One region of the Achromobacter sp. F4_2707 genome, then DNA from elsewhere that is predicted to be linked to it. Evidence: predicted binding sites of a transcription regulator. Region 1 holds the regulator's gene; each other region holds the start of a gene.
The links. Region 1 encodes FNR, which switches genes on or off when oxygen is low (the NO sensors DNR and NnrR bind a similar motif). Its sites were predicted from a motif close to TTGATNNNNATCAA; they were not measured.

Region 1 (6,370 bases):
CATCATGACGATGTCCGGCGCATGGCACAAGCTGCGCACCGACCCCATCCTGAAGTTCCTGGTGGTGTCGCTGTCGTTCTACGGCATGTCCACGTTTGAAGGTTCCATGATGTCCATCCGCACAGTGAATGCGCTGTCGCACTACACTGACTGGACGGTCGGCCACGTGCACTCTGGTGCATTGGGCTGGGTGGCAATGATCACCATTGGTTCCCTGTACTACCTGATTCCGCGCCTGTTCGGCCGTACCAGCATGTACAGCACAAAGGCCATTGAGGTTCACTTCTGGATCGCAACCCTGGGCGTGGTGCTGTATATCGCCGCCATGTGGATTGCTGGTGTGATGCAAGGCCTGATGTGGCGCGCTACGAGCCCCGACGGCACGCTGACCTACTCCTTTGTTGAGGCGGTTAAGGCAACTTACCCGTTCTACGCGATCCGTCTGTTGGGCGGCCTGATGTTCTTGGCTGGCATTGTCATCATGCTCTGGAACACACTCATGACCGTACGCATTGGCGTCAAGGGCGTGAACCCCGAGGTTCCCCTGTACAGCCCCGATGCACGTGACCCTGCGCTGCGTATCCCGCCCGCGAGCACGACACCGGCCACCGCCTAGGAGAATTTCAAAAATGGCGCAAGAAAAAACCAAATTCTTTTCGCACAAGTTGGTAGAAACCAACGTGGGCTGGCTGATGTTCTTCAGCTTCCTGGTCATCTCCTTTGCTGGCCTGGCCCAAATTGTGCCGCTGTTCTTCCAGCACTCCACCACCGTGGCGACCGAGGGCGTGGAGCCCTACGACCCGCTGCGGTTGGTCGGGCGCGACATCTATATCCGCGAGGGTTGCGTTGGGTGTCACTCGCAGCAAATCCGTATGCTCAGCTCGGAAGTGCAGCGTTATGGCCCTTACTCTCTGGCAGGTGAGGGTGTGTACGAGCACCCCTTCCTGTGGGGTTCCAAGCGCACCGGCCCTGACCTCGCCCGCGTAGGTCAGCGTTACTCTGATGATTGGCACCGCGTTCACTTGCGCGATCCTCGCGCTGTGGTTGCGGAATCCAATATGCCGGCCTATCCGTGGCTGCAGCACAACACCGTTGAGGGCACCAACGTATCCGCTCGTATGCGTGCGTTGACTCGCCTGGGTGTGCCCTATACGGAAGAGCAAATCGAAGCGGCCCCCGAGGCACTGGTAGGCAAGACGGAAGAAGACGCCATCGTTGCCTATCTGCAGGGGTTGGGTGTGGCTGGCCGTGCAGCGGCTGAGCGCGCCGTGCTCCAGGGCGGCGAACGGCCTGCGGACATCACCGCTCAAGGAGATCAGCAATGATCGCAATCATCAATGCTCTTGCCACCATTCTGGCAATGATTACCTTCCTTGGTATTTGCTGGTGGGCATTCTCGCGCGGCCGGGCACAGGCGAACCGCGAAGCGGCCATGCTGCCTTTCGCTTTGCCTGATGAAGGCACCACGGATAAAAAGAATTAGGAGCTTCCATGAACGATTTTGTAAGTAGCTTCTGGAGCTACTGGATTGCAACTCTGGCCCTTGGTGGTGTCGTATTCTGTCTAATCCTGCTGTTTTCGCAGCGGGTTTGGCTGAAGCGCGAGATCGACCAGGTCGAAGACACTGGCCATGTCTGGGACGGTGACCTCACTGAACTGAACAATCCGATTCCACGCTGGTGGACTATCATGTTCATTCTGCTGTGTGTGGTTGCCCTGGGAATGTTCGTCTTGTATCCGGCACTGGGTTTCGGCCCAGGTGTAACGGGCTACAGTTCCGCTCGTGAAGTACGGGCTAACCAGATCGAGTTGCAGGAACGTATTGCTCCGATCTATGCGCGTTACGCAGAAATGTCCTTCGAAGATGTGGCGAAGGACGCGGAAGCACGTGAGATCGGCCAACGTTTGTTCCTGAATAACTGTGCTCAGTGCCATGGTTCCGATGCGCGTGGTGCGGCCAGCTTTCCCAATTTGGCTGATAACGACTGGATCTGGGGCGGCGAACCGGAGCAGATCATTCACACGATTACGGAAGGCCGTCACGGCATGATGCCGCCATGGGGTTCTCAGCTCAGCCCGTCCGAAGCGTCCGATACCGCTCAGTACGTTCGCTCTTTGTCCGGCCTGGCTCACGATCCCATGCGCATCGTGGCTGGTAAGCGTCATTTTGATGCGTTCTGCGTGGCTTGCCATGGTGCCGACGGCACAGGTAATACCGCCCTGGGCGCCCCCAATCTGACCGACAATATCTGGCTGCACGGCAGTTCAGAAGCCTCCATCGTTCAGACTATTCTGAATGGGCGTGAGAACATCATGCCGCCTCAGAAGAACCTGATGACCGAAGATCAGATTCGCCTGCTGGCGGCCTGGGTCTGGGGGCTGTCGAATAACGATGGCAATGTTGTTGCCGCCGCTAACTGAAGCATTTAATCCAAGGTAAACACAAGTAATGAGTAGTCAGGATCCCACCGTCAAGCCCCGCAACGAAGGTCAAGAGGACGCCCCTAAATGGCAGCCTCAACCGATCTCAAGGCCGGGGGGTGGGTCCTCACCCGTAGTTGAAAAAGCCCTGGCCGACGTACGGAATAAAATCTATCCGCGTTCGGTCACGGGCTATTTCGCTAAATGGCGTGTTGCGCTCGTTTACTTTACGCAGATTATTTTCTACGGGCTGCCCTGGTTGCAATGGAATGACCGCCAGGCTGTTCTATTTGATCTGGGCGCTCGCAAGTTTTATATCTTCGGCATGGTGCTGTGGCCGCAAGACATCATTTACCTGACTGTCTTGCTGGTGCTTTCAGCATTCTCGCTGTTTTTATTTACGGCGTTGGCAGGCCGGCTATTCTGTGGTTACGCCTGTCCTCAAACCGTTTATACCGAAATATTCATGTGGGTCGAGCGCAAGGTCGAAGGCGACCGGTTGGCCCGCATTCGGCTTGATGAAGCCCCCTGGAGCCTGCGCAAGTTCCGCGTCAAAGCCACGAAACACATTCTGTGGGTGCTGATTGCGCTGTGGACGGGCTTTACATTCATCGGTTATTTCGCACCTATTCGCGAACTGCTGCTGGGTGTGTTTGCCGGAACTCTGGGTTTCTGGCAGTGGTTCTGGATGTTCTTCTACGGCTTTGCCACCTGGGGCAATGCCGGTTTCATGCGCGAACAAGTCTGCAAGTACATGTGTCCCTACGCTCGTTTTCAGAGCGTTATGGTTGACGAAGACACGTTCGTTGTCACCTACGACTATGTGCGCGGGGAGCCGCGTGGCGGTCGCTCTCGCCGGATTGATCACAAAGAAGCCGGCATGGGAGATTGCGTAGACTGTAGTCTGTGCGTGCAGGTCTGTCCCACCGGTATCGATATCCGCGAAGGCATGCAATACATGTGTATCGGGTGCGGCGCCTGTGTAGATGCCTGTGATACCGTCATGGACAAAATGGAGTACCCCCGAGGCCTGATCCGTTACACGTCGGGGAACGCCATTAAGGAAGGTCTGACACAGCAGCAAGTACGCAAGCGCACCTTGCGCCCGCGCACGATGGTCTATACCGCCATTTTGGGCGTTATCTTCATCGCCTTCATGGTGTCTCTGGCGACACGCACTACCTTGCGGTTTGATGTGATCCGTGACCGAGGGGCTTTGGGTCGTGAGGTGCCGGGCGGCATGATTGAAAACGTGTACCGCCTTCAGATCATCAATACGGCGGAAGAGCCGTTGACCTTGTCGTTGTCCGCGTCCGGTGTGCCCGAAATCGTGGTGACAACAACCGACGGCGATAAAACTTCTACGGTAGAAATCCCAGCGGCATCCAATAGGCTGGTACCTATTGTGGTACGGATGCCGGTTGGTCAGGCGGAGCCAGGCTTGCACAATATCGAATTTCGCGCGAGTGCGACATCGGAGCAGGGCCGGGAGATCGAGGCTGTTGAACCGTCTAGTTTTTACGTTCCCAATTGATATCAACATTGAAAACCGATATCGTATTAATTAAACCTCAAACAAGCACGTGGCATGAAAGACACTGATCAAGCGAAGCCCTGGTATCGCGAACCCTGGCCCTGGATTCTCATGGCAGGTCCCGCCCTAGCCATTATTGGGTGTGCGATCACCATTTATCTGGCTTTCCAGAATTTTTCAGATCAGGAAATCCGTGATGGTGGGGTAAAGCGAGGTCTCGTGGTGACCAAACCTCAGGTAGAAACTAAGGCTCAACCCTGAATGTGCGCGAATTCAAGGTTCGTTATCTACAGCAGCGCTAAGCTGTTTGTTAGGGGAATTACGCCCTTGGCGTTGAAGAAGCAGGAGACCGCTCTATGAAATGGCGTTCATTGATGTGGATAATGTGGCCTTCTTTTCTGGTCGCTGCGATGATGACCTTTTTTGTGTTCGCCTTCATAGACCCTCTGGATCTCGTGATTTTCGGGCATATCGAGACCAGCCGTATGCAGGCTTACACAATAGGTTTTTTCTTTTTCTGGGTGATGGCCGCGCTGTCCAGCACACTGACGCTTAAAATCGCGCCACGTCCGCGTGAGTACGATGAATTCGGCGACCCTTTATAGGGCGCCTGGGGCGGCGTAATCGCGCTTAGCCGCAGTCGCTGCCGGAAAGGCTGCGCAGGGCCTGGATATCAAGAATATGGACTTCTCGCTGGCGAATTTGTAGCAGGCCTTCGCGCGCAAAGCGTGAAAACAGCCTGCTGACGGTTTCGAGAGTCAGGCCGAGATAGTTGCCGATTTCTTCACGGCTCATGCGAAGTACAAACTCATAGGGCGAATAGCCCAAGGCGGAAAGCCGATGCGACAGGTTTAGTAAAAAGGCTGCCAGTCGTTGTTCCGAACGTAAAGACCCCAGCGACATCACCAATTGGTGAGAACGGTTGATTTCCTTGCTCATCAACCTGCGAAACTGCTGTTGCAGGGCAGGGAAATGCAGCGAAAGCTGATCCATGTCGTCAATGCGAATCACACAGACCTCGCTGTCTTCCAGAGCGATAGCATGGGAAACATGAGTGTTGTTTACCAAGCCGTCCATGCCGAGAATCTCGCCGGGTAGCAGGAAGCCGGTGATCTGTACTTGGCCAGCAGCGTCTTCAAGTTGAGTTTTAAGTGTGCCAGACCGGATACCGTAGACTGCTTCGGTTTTGTCGCCCAGGTGAAAGAGAGCCGAACCCTTGGGCACGCGAATGCGCTCCCGGATAAGCTCATCAAGCCTCGCGACATCGTTGCGTGCCATACCTAAAGGAAAGCACAGTTCGCTCAACATACAGGTTGAGCAACGGGTGGAGTCGGAAGTTACACTAATTCGCTTTTGCATACGTCAGGTTGCCCTTGCGGGCGCACAGCGGCTCGCCAGTGCTGTTTGATATAGATCAAGTATAAAGGATAGCCGGGTGCCTGTCCCGATTGTCATGTTGGTGGTTTTATGCTAGGAGGCGCAGCTTTTGATTTCCGCCCATCTGTGTTACTCGGGCGTTTGTTTGTTTAAGCCGCCGTTCCAGTACGTGGGCGAAGAGTAGTGCCCTTTGAGCATATCCAAGAATAAGCGCAGCCTTTGAGGTAGATGTTTGCGTTCAGGCATCAGGGCAAATATACCATTTACAGGTGCAGCATATTCGTCGAGTACCGTAATCAGATGGCCGGCTTCAATATCTTCCTGAACCTCCCAAAGCGAGCGCCAAGCCAGCCCCATGCCAGCAAGTGTCCACTGATGCAGAACTGAGCCGTCGCTGCATGCAAGGTTGCCCTTTACCCGAATGGCGCGTACTTGGCCGTTTTGAGTCAGTAGCCAGCCTTTGGCTTGGTTGCCTTGTTGGCCGAAAGATAGGCAGTTGTGTTCCAGCAGGTCATCGGGCGAATTAGGGCGGCCGTTGCGCTGGAGGTATGAAGGCGAGGCGACTATGACACGCTTGTTGTCTGCCAGCCGAACGCCCACTATGCGGGAATCCTCCAGCTCGCCTATACGGATGGCGCAATCGTAGCCTTCGTCGATGAGATCGACTAATCGATCGCTGAGATCCAAGCTAATACTGACATCTGGGTAGGAAGCGGTGAAGTCGGGCAGAAGCGGGGCGACATGGCGGCGCCCGAACCCTGCGGGGGCGCTGACGCGCAGGTGGCCGGACGGGCGCACGCTGCCTTGCGATATACGTGACTCCAAGTCGTTCAGCTCGCGCAGGATGCGCTGAGCCTCTTCTAAGAATAGACTCCCTTCGGATGTCAGCGACATGCTGCGTGTGGAGCGCACCAGCAACTTGATACCCAGCCGCGCCTCTAATGCATTGATGCGGCGGCCTATCATGGCGGGGGCGACACCTTCCTGCCGCGCAGCGGCGGACAGGCTGCCCAGTGCGGCGACGGCCACAAAGCTTTC
Region 2 (6,370 bases), on a different contig from region 1:
GCTGCCAAGGAGAGGTCGGCGTGGCGTGCTCCATGGCGGCGGGCGCCTTGTGTGCGGTCTTGGGCGGAACGCCCGAACAGGTCGAAAATGCCGCTGAAATCGGCATGGAGCACCATCTGGGCTTAACCTGCGACCCGGTGGGCGGGCTGGTGCAAATACCTTGTATCGAACGCAATGCCTTGGCGGCGGTGAAGGCTATCAATGCCGCCCGTATGGCTTTGCATGGCGACGGTACGCACAATGTCAGCCTTGATCAAGTGATCAAAACCATGCGTGAAACCGGTGCAGACATGCTGAGTAAATATAAAGAGACGTCTCAGGGCGGCCTCGCGGTGAATATTGTCGAATGCTAGGTCACCAATGCGTGACGCCAGCCCCTGCAGAACCTTTACGCGGGACGACTCAGGACATCAAGAAAAGCGCCCACTACGCGGCTGGTGGGCCGGTCTTTACGCTCTAGGCGATAAAGCGATCTCGACAACCCGGGCATGCCGTCTATGTGGAGTTCTATCAGCCGGCCTAATAGCAGCAGGTCCTCCACCACAGCAAAAGGCAGCATTGCAACGCCCAGCCCGGCCGCCACGCCTCGAGCTATCCCTTCGTTGCTGCCGATTTCAATTGTGCGGCGCGGTTGCATGCCTTGCCGCTCTAAAAGGTCTAGCACCACTTCGCGTGTGCCTGAACCTGTTTCTCGCATCAACCAAGTGCTATCGCATAAGTCGCGTTCAGACACCCTCAAGGTTTTCTGAGCGCTAGCCACCGGCCTGAGCTCCGCTATGACCGCTTCAGGCTGTGTGTGGAAAAAGCCCGGTGGCGCCACAATAACCAGCCGTTCTTCCTTCCAGGGGTAGTACGCCACCCCTTCTTTTTGCACCGGCCCTTCTACCAGTGCCATGTCCAGACGGCAATCGTAGAGATCTTCAACAATAGTTTGCGTATTCGCTGCTACGATTTTCAGGACAATGTCCGGCCAGAGGCGCGAAAAACTCTGTAAATAGCGCGGCAGCCAGTAGCTGGCTATGGTGGTGCTGGCACCGATGATGAGTTCGCCCCGTTTAAGGCCACTGCGGGCCTGCAAGTCTTCAATAGCTGCGTGTTCTAAAGAGAATATTGCCCGGGCATGAGCATTTAGTGCCAGCCCTGCATCGGTTAGTGCCAGGCTTGGCCCGGTTTTTTTCACACGCGTGCGTTCAATCAGCATCGTATCGAGCTGACGCTCCAGCTCAGACACGGCCTTGGAAACGGCAGGCTGGCTGATGCAGAGCTGGCGTGCGGCTTCCGAGAAGCTGCCTTCCCGCGCGACATGATGGAAGACACGTAATAAGTGCAGATTGAGTCGCATATAAATCGCTGAATAGAGAATAAGCCGCCCGCTCACCGCAGGAGCAACACTTAGTTTAACTAAAAGTTATGAGGTGGTGAATATTATGCATTCGACTTATAGGATGCCGCTACGTATGCTGTTGATACATTGTTTGTCTGATCTGCCCCATTATGTCCACGCACCACTCAAACCCAACGCTTCCGACCAGCCGGCTTTTCAACTGGCCTGGCGGTTCATGGTGGGCAGGGCTGGCGCTGGCTGGCGCCATTGCCAGTGGCGGCCTGTGGCTGGCCAAGCTTGAAAGCATGAAAAGCGTGGGCTTGAGCGCTCTTACTTTCGCCATTGTGCTGGGGATGGTGCTGGGAAACACGGTTTTTCCCCGTATTGCTCCCCATACAAGTGCCGGTGTCGACTTCTGCAAGGCTAGGCTGCTTAGGCTGGGAATTATTCTGTTTGGTTTCCGGCTTACGTTTCAGGAAGCTGCTGCGGTAGGAGCAGCGGGCATTGTTCTGGATATTGTTATCATTTTTTCTGTCTATGGGCTGGCCATGGCTGTAGGCAGACGCATTCTGAAAATGGATAGCCAGACATGCATGCTGGTTGGTGCAGGCAGCGCTATCTGTGGGGCGGCAGCGGTCATGGCGATGGAACCCATCGCCCGTACGCCCGCGCACAAGGTTTCAGTCGCTGTCGCCACCGTAGTGGTGTTTGGCACCATCAGCATGTTTTTATACCCGCTGCTCTATCCTTACTTGGGGATGTCAGAACACGCTTTCGGTGTATTCATAGGCTCTACGGTGCATGAAGTCGCTCAGGTCGTAGCTGCGGGCGATGCTGTCGGGCCAGTCGCAGCCGGTACGGCCGTAGTGGAAAAAATGCTGCGCGTGATGATGTTGGCGCCCTTCTTGATGCTGGTGTCCTGGTGGGTTCAGCGTCGAGCCAACAAGAGTGCGGCCAGTAGCGCCACCAAACCGGCTGCGCCTGCCCTACCCTGGTTTGCCGTGTGGTTTGTCGTGGCGGTTGGACTCAACTCCACAGGCTTTGTGTCGCCCCAAATTGCGCAAGGGCTGGTAGAAATCAGTACAGTGCTGTTGGCCATGGCAATGGCTGCGCTAGGCCTGCGCACACATGTCAGCGCCATCCGCCAAGCAGGCGCTGCGCCACTGGCTCTGGCAGGCGTGCTGTTTCTCTTCCTGCTGTTGGGAGGCTATGGCTTGAATCTGCTGATCTCTTACTTGCTCTAATCTTAAGGCGCACCCGAAGGCGTAAAATAGGCTCAGGTTCGCTGTTTGCTTCTCACTTCTTGTTGCGAAGCCTAGGCATGGTGGCGAGCCGTTATTGATGCAGATCAATACGTACTTTCCACTAGTGCCGCATAATTAATCGATTCGTAATTACACGGTCGCCCTTGAAGCGAGGACATCCTGACTCGTGAGGGTGCTATTTGATACGACAGGGAGATCTACCTATGTTCGCAAAAGTCTCATTCGCTGCACTGCTGTCCCTCGTGGCTGTTCCTGCCATGGCAGCAAACTGCTCCGCCGACATTGAAGGCAACGATGCCATGCAGTTCAACACCAAAGAAATCGTGGTAGACAAGACCTGCGACGAATTCACGGTCAACCTGAAGCACGTAGGCAAGCTGCCCAAGGCTGCAATGGGTCACAACGTTGTCATCACCAAGGCTGAAGATCGTCAAGCCGTTGCCAACGACGCCACGTCGGCCGGCCCCGCTAATGATTACCTGAAGCCTGACGACGCTCGCGTCATCGCTCACACCGCCCTGATCGGCGGCGGCGAAACGGCTTCCGTCACCTTCAAGACTGCTGACCTCACCGCCGGCGGCGACTACGATTTCTTCTGCTCCTTCCCTGGCCACTGGGCCATCATGAGCGGCAAGGTCGTGGTTAAGTAAGCCACTGATTGCTGGGCAGAATACTGCCTTTAACCGCTGCGCCCCAGAGTTTGGATCAATATCCAGATTTCTGGGGCGCAGTTGTTTTTACGGTTGCTCTGAATCGTTTGCCCAGGATGGCATAGGTTTGTCTTAGGATGCCATGGAATCCTGACTAAACATGCATGGATTCGAGGCGCCGCCGCAGCGCATAGGCGCGGGTGCTGGTGTCCATCTCTACATCATCCCAGGTAATGACTGCGTCCGCTGCCACGTCCCGTTTGAGGCGCACGTCATGGGCCAGCCCCAAGGGAACGGCCCCTAAAGCCAGCGAACGCTCTACTGGCAGCAATTTCCCCCATACGGTGTAGCCGCCCTCCCCATCCAGGACTTCTCCTTGCTTGAGTGCGCGCTTTGAGGTGGCAACGACATCGGCCACCCACTCGGACGGCGTGCCCGTGGCTTCGCCACGCAGGGCCACCGATGCGACAGACATCCCCACTTCCAGCCCGATAAGGTGCCAGCGTTTGTACAGCGTGAAATAGCGGCCGCTCGGGTCGGTGTGGGCGTTGTATTCCTCGAAGCAATGGCGGATGTAGGAAGTTTCTCCTTCTACCGTCACCCACACCCCCATGCGGATATCGTAAGGAATGCTACGACCATCCGGCTCCAGGCAGGACACCACTTCCACCATGCCTTTACGCTCAAGAACCCCTCCCTCAGACGTGGGGCGGGTGACAAAGGGGATGTCGGCAATACTGGCTGGGGGATAAAGCAAACCGCCAGACGGCACGCCCAAGCCCGTAGCGTTGGCCACTGCGGCGCTTTCGATGGAGGGCTTGGAACCGTCGAGAAAGCTGTTGAACATTTTTGGGTTTAAACCGCCGCGTTGCGCCTGTTCGGGTGTCAGACCGTAGTACTCCCAAACGGTTTCGGGCGTGGAGGTTTTGAAATGCGGCAGCCACTTATGGCCGCGCCCTGCGGCAACAACGGGAAAGCCGCAGGTTCGTGCCCAATCGACCAGCTCACAAATCAGGGCGGGCTGGTCACCATAAGCCAGCGAATACACTACCCCCGCCTGCGCCGCTTCGCGAGCTAGCAAGGGGCCGCAAAACGCGTCGGCTTCTACCGTGACGTTGACCACATGTTTGCCATGAGCAAATGCTTGCAAGCAGTGATCCACCGCTGCAATGGGGTGGCCGGTGCATTCCACAACAATGTCGATGCGCTCATCGCTGACGACTGCCTGCCAGTCGTCGGTCACCCAGGTCGTACCCTGAGAAATAGCGGTATCCAAGTTGTCGGCTCCGGCGCGTCCCGTCTCCCAGCCCACGCGCTCAAGATTGCGATGTGCAGATTCAGGATAGAGGTCGGCGATGGCCGCCAGATGCAGGCCAGGCGTTCGGGGTATTTGCGCCAGATACATGGAACCGAACTTCCCTGCCCCGATCAGACCAACGCGAATCGGGCGACCGGCGGCTTCGCGCGCTCGCAATTGCGCATACAGACTCATTTTTTGTCTCCGAGCCGGCCAGCGAATGCAGGCCGGTTTCTACTTTATTGTTGTGCGGGCCGCCTGGAGGCAACCCGGGATGCTTAAAGAATTTCTTCGATGACTTCAGCAGGCCGGCACAGACGCGTACCCTTGTCTGTGATAGCAAACGGCCGGTTCATGAGTATGGGGTGATTCTCCATGGCCTGCAACAGGGTCTCATCGTCTACCGAAGGGGCATCCAGACCCAGTTCTGTGTACAGCGCTTCCTTGCTGCGCACGGCTTCGCGCACGCTCAGCCCGGCAGCTGCGATCATTTTTGCCAAGGCATCGCGTTTGAGCGGATGTTTGAGGTATTCGATCACTTCCACTTCGTGGCCATGTTCTTGCAAGGCTTGCAGGACTTTTCGGGATGTTCCGCAACGGGGGTTGTGATAGATAACTGCCATGCTGATTCCTGAAAAAACTTGAAGGTGCGTGCATATTATCAGAGCGCGGCGCGACGCTTGCCGCAGAATGGTAAATTAAGGCATTGACGTCCAACGCTTATTCATGGAAACGATCTCTTCTTTTTCTGCCCGTTCCATACATGGCGACGAAGTGGCCCTGGCCGACTACGCCGGTCAAGTGCTACTTATCGTTAACGTTGCTTCGGAATGTGGCTTCACGCCTCAATACGCTGGGTTGGAAATACTGTATCGCGACTACAAAGACCAAGGTTTCGCGGTGCTGGCTTTCCCCTGCAATCAGTTTGGCCGCCAGGAACCCGGCGACGCCAAAGCGATTTCGGAATTCTGCGCCTCGCGCTACGACATTACCTTCCCTTTATTTGAAAAAATTGAAGTGAACGGCCCGAACGCTCACCCGTTGTACGTTTGGCTGAAAAGCCAGAAGGCAGGCATTCTGGGAAGTGAAAGTATCAAGTGGAACTTCAGCAAGTTTCTGGTAAACCGTGAAGGCCGTGTCATACAGCGCTTGGGGCCGACCGCCAAGCCGGAAAGCTTGCGCAAGGAAATTGAGCGCGCCCTCGCATCCTGACCCTCTCTGCTACGATTTGAGCTTATGCGAAAAATAACACTCAATGCTTTAGCCCGCCCTGCTCTAGCGTTTTTAAGCGCCGCTCTTGTTGCCGGATGCGCGAGTGGGCCGGCACGTAACATCACCCTGATTCCCGACGCGACAGACGAAATCAGCAGCCGCGACGGCCTGTTCGCTCAGGAAATCAAATGGGAGCGTAGCAAGCCGGGTTGCCAGGGCGACTGCCCGACACTCGAAGTCAATACGCTGGTATTCGCCGGCCACCCAGACCTCACTAACCTGGTCGACCATGCCTTGGCGATGATGACGGGCACGAGTGATACCAGCACACCGCCTTACGACGATATCAATGAGTTCGAAGAGTATTTCTGGCAGGTTGCCGGCTCTCGGGATAGCGTCATGCTGGCAGCCAAGCTGCGTTACCGCAGCAAATTTCTGACTGTTATTGAATTAGATAGTTGGCAGTATTTCACGGGTGCAGCCCATGGCGTGGGGGCGACGCAGTTTTTGAACTGGGACAACGCCAGGCGTACGCTCGTGCCGCTCGACCAAATTTTGGTACCGGGTGGAAAACCCGCCTTTAATACGGCATTACAACGCGCCCATGCACAATGGCTGGCCC
Region 3 (6,370 bases), on a different contig from region 1:
AGGAAGAAGTGGCTGACCAAGTAGTGGCAATGCTGAAGGGCGCTATGGAAGAACTGCGGCTTGGCAACCCCATTGCCCTGCATACTGATGTCGGCCCTGTGATCGATGCGCGTGCACGCGATGCCATCAATCAGCATATCGACTCCATGGCGGCGCGCGGCCACAAGGTGTCTCAATTGTGTTGGGGCGGAGAAGGTGAGCGCCGCACGGTGCTGCAACAGGGTATTTATGTGGCGCCCACCCTGATCGAAATCCAGACGATTGGCGAGCTGAAGCGGGAAGTCTTCGGGCCGGTACTCCACCTGCTGCGATACAAACGGGAAAACCTGGATGCGCTGCTGGAGCAAGTGAAGGCGACAGGCTACGGCCTGACTATGGGACTGCATACCCGCATTGACGAAACCATTCGGCAAGTTTCCAGCCAAGCACACGTGGGGAACCTGTATGTAAATCGTAATATGGTCGGTGCTGTCGTGGGGGTTCAGCCTTTTGGGGGAGAAGGCTTGTCCGGCACCGGCCCCAAGGCCGGCGGGCCGCTTTACTTATATCGCTTGCTGGCTGAGCGGCCAGCCGATGCGCTGAAACAGCCGTATGGGGCATTGGTCTCAGAGACATTGGCACCGCTTGCATCGGTAGCTGCGGTGGATGCTTTGGTTGCTTGGCAAGCGTGGTGTGACACGCAGCCAGGCTTGTCGTTCGTGGATAAGCACGCATTTTTCGGCCTGTCCGCCCACACATTGAACGGCCCCACCGGCGAGCGCAATGTTTATCAAATCCATCACCGCCAGGCAGTGCTGTGTATCGCGCAGACGGAGTCAGCGCTGCTTGACCAGTTGGCGGCGTTGTTGTCAGTCGGAAGTCGGGCGGTATGGAACGGAAAAAGTTCTGTGGCGGAAGCGCTGTATCACCGCTTACCCGCCACGGTGCAGTCGTGCGTGGAGTTATCGCCGGATTGGAGCGGTGAAGCGTTTGATGCGGTGCTGCATCAAGGCGATGTATCCGACCTTCAGGCATGGCAACAGGCCCTGGCTGATCGCGAAGGCGCGATTGTGCCGCTGATAGCAACAGGAATGGCGGCAGGCCCCATTCCCTTAGAACGATTAGTACTTGAACGCGCCATTAGTATCGACACCACGGCTGCGGGAGGAAACGCTAGCTTAATGACCTTATCTTAAATTTCGCTGAAATGGGGTCTGTCCCCATTTCAGCAGTTTGTCAGCTTGGGTGGGCTCATGAAGTAGAATTGTTGGTTCTTCTCAATTAATTATTTTTATTCATGATATGGCTTTGCTTGAACGCGTTCATCTGGAGATTCTTCGGGAGGTTGATCGGCGTGGCACGCTGACGGCGGCGGCAGAGTCGTTGCATCTGACGCAGTCAGCGCTGAGTCACACTATCGCCAAATTCGAACGGCTGGCGGGCGTCAGTCTCTGGTTGCGTGAGGGGCGTTCGCTGCGGTTGACCGAAGCGGGTGAGTATTTGCTGGCCATGGGTGAGCGCATGCTGCCGCAGTTTGAGACAGCAGAGGCGTTTCTTAGTCAATATGCGGTCGGAGAGCGCGGCACGCTGCGCATTGGTATGGAATGCCATCCGTGTTACCAATGGCTGCTTAAAGTGGTGTCGCGCTACCTGGGTGATTGGCCGGATGTGGACGTCGATGTTAAGCAGAAGTTCCGCTTCGGCGGGATGGGGGCTTTGTTCAACTATGAAATTGACCTGGTGGTGACGCCCGACCCGCTGCAAATGAAAGGGATCAGCTTTCTGCCGGTATTCGATTACGAGCAAGTGCTGGTCGTTGGGCGCGGCCATGCGCTGGCGAATCGTGAAACCGTCGAGCCGGCAGATCTCATGAATGAAACCCTCATTACTTACCCGGTAGAACCGGCACGGCTCGATATCTTCGCGCTCTTTCTAGCGCCTGCCGGTGTGATGCCTCGCCGACATAAAACCTTGGAAAGTACCGACATCATGCTGGAAATGGTGGCGGCAGGTCGTGGTGTCGCGGCGCTGCCGCGCTGGTTGGTCTTGGAGTATGCCAGCCGCATGGCGATTGTGCCGGTGCGGCTGGGCAAAGAAGGTATCCATAAACAGATTCATCTGGGGCGGCGGGATTCCGATGCCGAGCCAGCGTATTTGAAGGCATTTATTGAGCTGGCTCGTTCGCTGCCCGTTGAAGAAGCGCCGATCGCCTGAACAGGTCTGCCTCCGTGAGCGGGAAGGCCACCCCGATTCAGCCGCCGCCTTCTTTACGCAGAATGAAATGAGGAAATAGTGCGTGCAGCTCCGCGAGTAAGGCCTCACCCGGGTAATCGTGGAAGCGCGTATGGTTCAGTGCATCGTCCTGGCATCCTGTAGGTCGAAAGACCTGCAGTGCATAATGCGTCACGCCCGAGCGCGCCAGTTGCCGAGCTAATGTACGGATTTCGTCTTCATCATGCAGCCGGGGGTGGATCGTTGTGCGAACCTCGTAGCTCACTCCGGTTTGCAACACGGCGCGCAGGCTTTCAAAGGCCGGTGCGCCGCTATTGCGCACTTGAGTCACAGCCTCATAACCTGCTCCCGTGGCTTTGATGTCCAAGCCTACCCAGTCCACCAGCGGCAATACCTTGCGTAGCCGATCCGGGTATATGCCGCCGGTGTGCAGCCCTACCAAGAAACTGTGCTCGCGAGCTTCCAGCATGGCTGTTTCCAAGCCGGAATCCATGGTGGGTTCGCCGCCACTAAACACCACTGCGTCGATCAGACCCGTCCGCCGCCGCAAGAATGCGCTGATGTCATCCCAACTGATTGGGCTTTCGGCGGTGCGGGCCTGGAGATGGGGGTTGTGACAATAGCCGCAGCGCCAGGGACAGCCCTGTACGAAAAGCACCGCGCACAGCTTGCCGGGAAAATCGGTGGCGGAAAAAGGTGTGATTCCTCCCACTTTCAGCGTAATGGGCGGCAGCAATGCAACGGTCTCAGCGGAAAGCCCAGCCGACTCAGGCCGGGCCGCCGCCTGTGAGAGAGCAACGGCGGCGTGCATGGTCAGGCTGCCAAGTTTTTGCGGTGGCTGAACACACTGGCGCTCAGGCCGGCCGCACTTTCCGTAAAGTATCGCCGTTCGTGAAATTCGCCTTTTTTACCGATGTTGAACGACGAAACCGGCCGATGGTAGCCCATGACGCGAGTCCAGACTTCGCAAGGCTGGCGCTCGTCGTCACGTAGTGTGATGGTTTGCAAGTGTGTAGACATAGTAGATTCCTCAGAAAGATGATAGGGAGGTAAGGTCAGGCGGCTTCCCGCTGCTTGCGTGCCAGAATCTCTTCGTCGCACTTGGGGCAGTACGGGTGGTTGCCGCTCAGGTAGCCATGCACGGGGCAGATGGAAAAGGTTGGGGTGACGGTGATGTAGGGCAGGCGGAAGTTGCCCAATGCGCGCTGCACCAAGGTGCGGCAAGCGTCGGCGCTGGACAGCGATTCGGTCATGTACAGATGTAGCACCGTGCCGCCGGTATATTTACATTGCAGAGCATCTTGGCGTTCTAGCGCTTCAAAGGGGTCGTCCGTGAAGCCCACCGGCAATTGCGATGAGTTCGTGTAGTAAGGCGTTTCATGGGTCCCCGCCTGAAAAATATCGGGCCAGCGCTTACGGTCTTCCTTGGCGAAACGATAGGTCGTGCCTTCGGCAGGCGTCGCTTCCAGGTTGTACATGTGGCCGGTTTCTTGCTGGAATTCCACCATTCGCGCACGTACGTGATCCAGCAGCCGCAATGCAAATTCATGGCCCCAACGGGTGGTAATGTCGTGTTCGTCGCGCGTGAAATTACGGATCATTTCATTGATGCCATTCACGCCCAGGGTGGAAAAATGGTTGCGCAAGGTGCCCAGATAGCGCCGCGTATACGGAAACAGGCCGTCGTCCATCAGTTGCTGAATAACTGTGCGCTTGATTTCCAAGCTGTCTCGCCCCAATTCCAGAAGCTCATCCAGGCGCGCCATCAGTGCTGCTTCATCGCCAGCGTATAAATACCCCAGCCGCGCACAGTTAACGGTGACCACCCCCAGCGAGCCGGTCTGTTCAGCCGAGCCAAACAGGCCGTTGCCGCGCTTAAGCAGCTCGCGCAAATCAAGCTGCAGGCGGCAGCACATGGAACGGATCATGTTCGGCTTGAGTTCCGAATTGATGAAGTTCTGGAAGTAGGGCAGGCCGTAGCGCGCCGTCATTTCGAATAGGCGTTGCGTATTGGGGCTGTGCCAGTCGAAATCTTCCGTGATGTTGTACGTGGGAATAGGGAAGGTAAATACCCGCCCTTTGGCATCGCCATCCATCATCACTTCTATATAGGCGCGGTTAATCAAGTCCATTTCCGCCTGGAGGTCGCCATAAGTGAAGGGCATTTCCTCACCGCCGATAACTGGTACTTGTTCGCGTAAGTCTTCTGGGCAAACCCAGTCGAAAGTCAGGTTGGTAAAAGGGGTTTGTGTGCCCCAGCGCGATGGCACATTCAGGTTGTAGATGAGTTCTTGCATGCACTGGCGCACCGCTTCGTAACTGAGCGCATCTTTGCGTACGAAGGGCGCCATATAGGTATCAAAGGAGCTGAAGGCTTGGGCACCCGCCCATTCGTTTTGCATGGTGCCCAGGAAGTTCACGATCTGCCCAACCGCGCTGGACATATGCCGTGGCGGGCCTGACTCAACCTTGCCAGGCACCCCGTTCAAACCCTCGTGCAGGAGCGTGCGCAATGACCAGCCGGCGCAGTAGCCGGACAGCATGTCCAGATCATGAATGTGCAAATCGCCTTCGCGATGGGCCTCGCCAATATCTGGTGGGTAGACGTGGTCTAGCCAGTAATTGGCGATCACCTTGCCCGACAAATTAAGAATTAAACCGCCCAGCGAATACCCCTGATTGGCATTGGCATTCACGCGCCAGTCCGCCCGATTCAGGTATTCATCCACTGACGACCGTACGTCGATCCTTGCCATAGCTGACCCTCTTGAATACTGTATTTAGTGATTGGTGGACTTTAAATCACTACATGTAGTGCTTCAAGGGCTGCATCTAACAGATTTGGAAATGCTTGATCTATCTTAAAAATGGCTGAGCCGACGGGCGTTTTGGCGCAAATCAGGGGGCTTAGAAAGGGCGCGACAGATAAGGAAACCAAGACGGCGCCAGAGTAACGCTTGCAACAGCCATACGATGCTTGGTGCCGTAAACCTTATCTGGTTATCTGATAACCTGATAATATGCTCCTATGCTGAAACAACGCACCAGTCTGACCGATCATGTGGCAGACGTTCTCACCAATAGAATCCTGGAGGGTCAATACGCCGTTGGCGAAAAACTGCCGGCTGGCCGCTTGCTTGCCGAAGAGTTTGGCGTGAGTGCGGCCGTCATTCGCGAGGCGACCGAAAGGTTGCGCACCCAGGGGCTGGTACGTAGCCGCCAGGGTGTGGGTTGCATGGTGTTGAGCAACGTTCTACAGGACGGTTTCCAAATGAATACCGCACAGGCCGGTGATCGCCAGGCCTTGCTGCACATATACGAGTTGCGGGCGGGCTTGGAAGGGGAAGCGGCGGCGTTGGCGGCGCAGCGCGCTACCGAGGAAGACCTGCGTCACATGGCGCATATTCTTGCTGAGCTCAGGGCGTCTTTGCATGTGCCTGAAAGCGCTCTGGAATGGGATTTCGCCTTTCACCGCAGCTTGACCGCAGCCACCCATAATCCGCACTATTCACAGCTCCTGGCGTATTTGTCAGACCAGTGGCGCCACAGTGTGCAAGTGGCCCGTCTACATACGCTGAAGCTGGAAATGGCAGGCCCCGCCACTGATGAATCTGCACTGGCGCGCACCCAAAGTGTGCACGAAGAACATGAGGCCATATTTAGGGCGATTCGTGCGCGCGACCCCATGGAGGCCCGCTTACGCGCCCAGGAACATCTGCAGCGTGCGTGCGAACGGCTTGGGCTTGATGTGTCGGTTTCAACCTCTTCTTCTCCTTCTTCCTTTAACGCAGGCCGTAAATGAATCAAGAATTTCTTAAGACCCTGGTGCAAACGCTTGGCGAGGATGTCGTCATCAGCGATCCGGCTGAAATCGAACCGTGGCTGACCGATTGGCGCGGGGTCTACAAAGGCAACGCGCAGGCGGTGGTGCGGCCCACCAACACCCATCAGGTGGCTGATTGCTTGCGGCTGTGTAATGAGCATCGTGTCCCGGTTGTGCCCAGGGGCGGCAACACCGGTTTGTGCGGTGGGGCCACGCCGGACCTCTCACCCGCCAACATCGTGTTGTCGCTGGATCGCATGAACCAGATTCGCGCCATCGACACCATTTCCAATACGCTAGTGGCGGATGCGGGTTGCATATTAGGCAATTTGCGCC

Region 2: a site for FNR is predicted at 2,663-2,676, ahead of azu (azurin). Genes of this name have one in related genera too.
Region 3: a site for FNR is predicted at 5,063-5,076, ahead of VRY85_RS05170 (ribonucleoside triphosphate reductase). Genes of this name have one in related genera too.

What each region holds. Positions count from the first base shown of each region.
Region 1 is NZ_JAZDRJ010000008.1:44,931-51,300, forward strand. Features, by position in the region: gene ccoN (cytochrome-c oxidase, cbb3-type subunit I) at 1-616, shown strand, start outside; gene ccoO (cytochrome-c oxidase, cbb3-type subunit II) at 630-1,325, shown strand; gene VRY85_RS09235 (cbb3-type cytochrome oxidase subunit 3) at 1,325-1,483, shown strand; gene ccoP (cytochrome-c oxidase, cbb3-type subunit III) at 1,492-2,421, shown strand; gene ccoG (cytochrome c oxidase accessory protein CcoG) at 2,450-3,955, shown strand; gene VRY85_RS09250 (FixH family protein) at 4,010-4,216, shown strand; gene VRY85_RS09255 (hypothetical protein) at 4,312-4,560, shown strand; gene fnr (fumarate/nitrate reduction transcriptional regulator Fnr) at 4,586-5,314, opposite strand; gene VRY85_RS09265 (LysR substrate-binding domain-containing protein) at 5,462-6,370, opposite strand, start outside.
Region 2 is NZ_JAZDRJ010000010.1:1,268-7,637, forward strand. Features, by position in the region: gene VRY85_RS10655 (L-serine ammonia-lyase) at 1-353, shown strand, start outside; gene VRY85_RS10660 (LysR substrate-binding domain-containing protein) at 389-1,342, opposite strand; gene VRY85_RS10665 (YeiH family protein) at 1,495-2,568, shown strand; gene azu (azurin) at 2,793-3,239, shown strand; gene VRY85_RS10675 (NAD(P)H-dependent oxidoreductase) at 3,394-4,731, opposite strand; gene arsC (arsenate reductase (glutaredoxin)) at 4,815-5,159, opposite strand; gene VRY85_RS10685 (glutathione peroxidase) at 5,263-5,748, shown strand; gene VRY85_RS10690 (RsiV family protein) at 5,773-6,370, shown strand, end outside.
Region 3 is NZ_JAZDRJ010000004.1:42,041-48,410, reverse strand. Features, by position in the region: gene putA (trifunctional transcriptional regulator/proline dehydrogenase/L-glutamate gamma-semialdehyde dehydrogenase) at 1-1,175, shown strand, start outside; gene VRY85_RS05185 (LysR family transcriptional regulator) at 1,288-2,193, shown strand; gene VRY85_RS05180 (anaerobic ribonucleoside-triphosphate reductase activating protein) at 2,231-3,022, opposite strand; gene nrdD (anaerobic ribonucleoside-triphosphate reductase) at 3,025-3,231, opposite strand; gene VRY85_RS05170 (ribonucleoside triphosphate reductase) at 3,267-4,967, opposite strand; gene VRY85_RS05165 (FadR/GntR family transcriptional regulator) at 5,240-6,013, shown strand; gene VRY85_RS05160 (FAD-binding oxidoreductase) at 6,010-6,370, shown strand, end outside.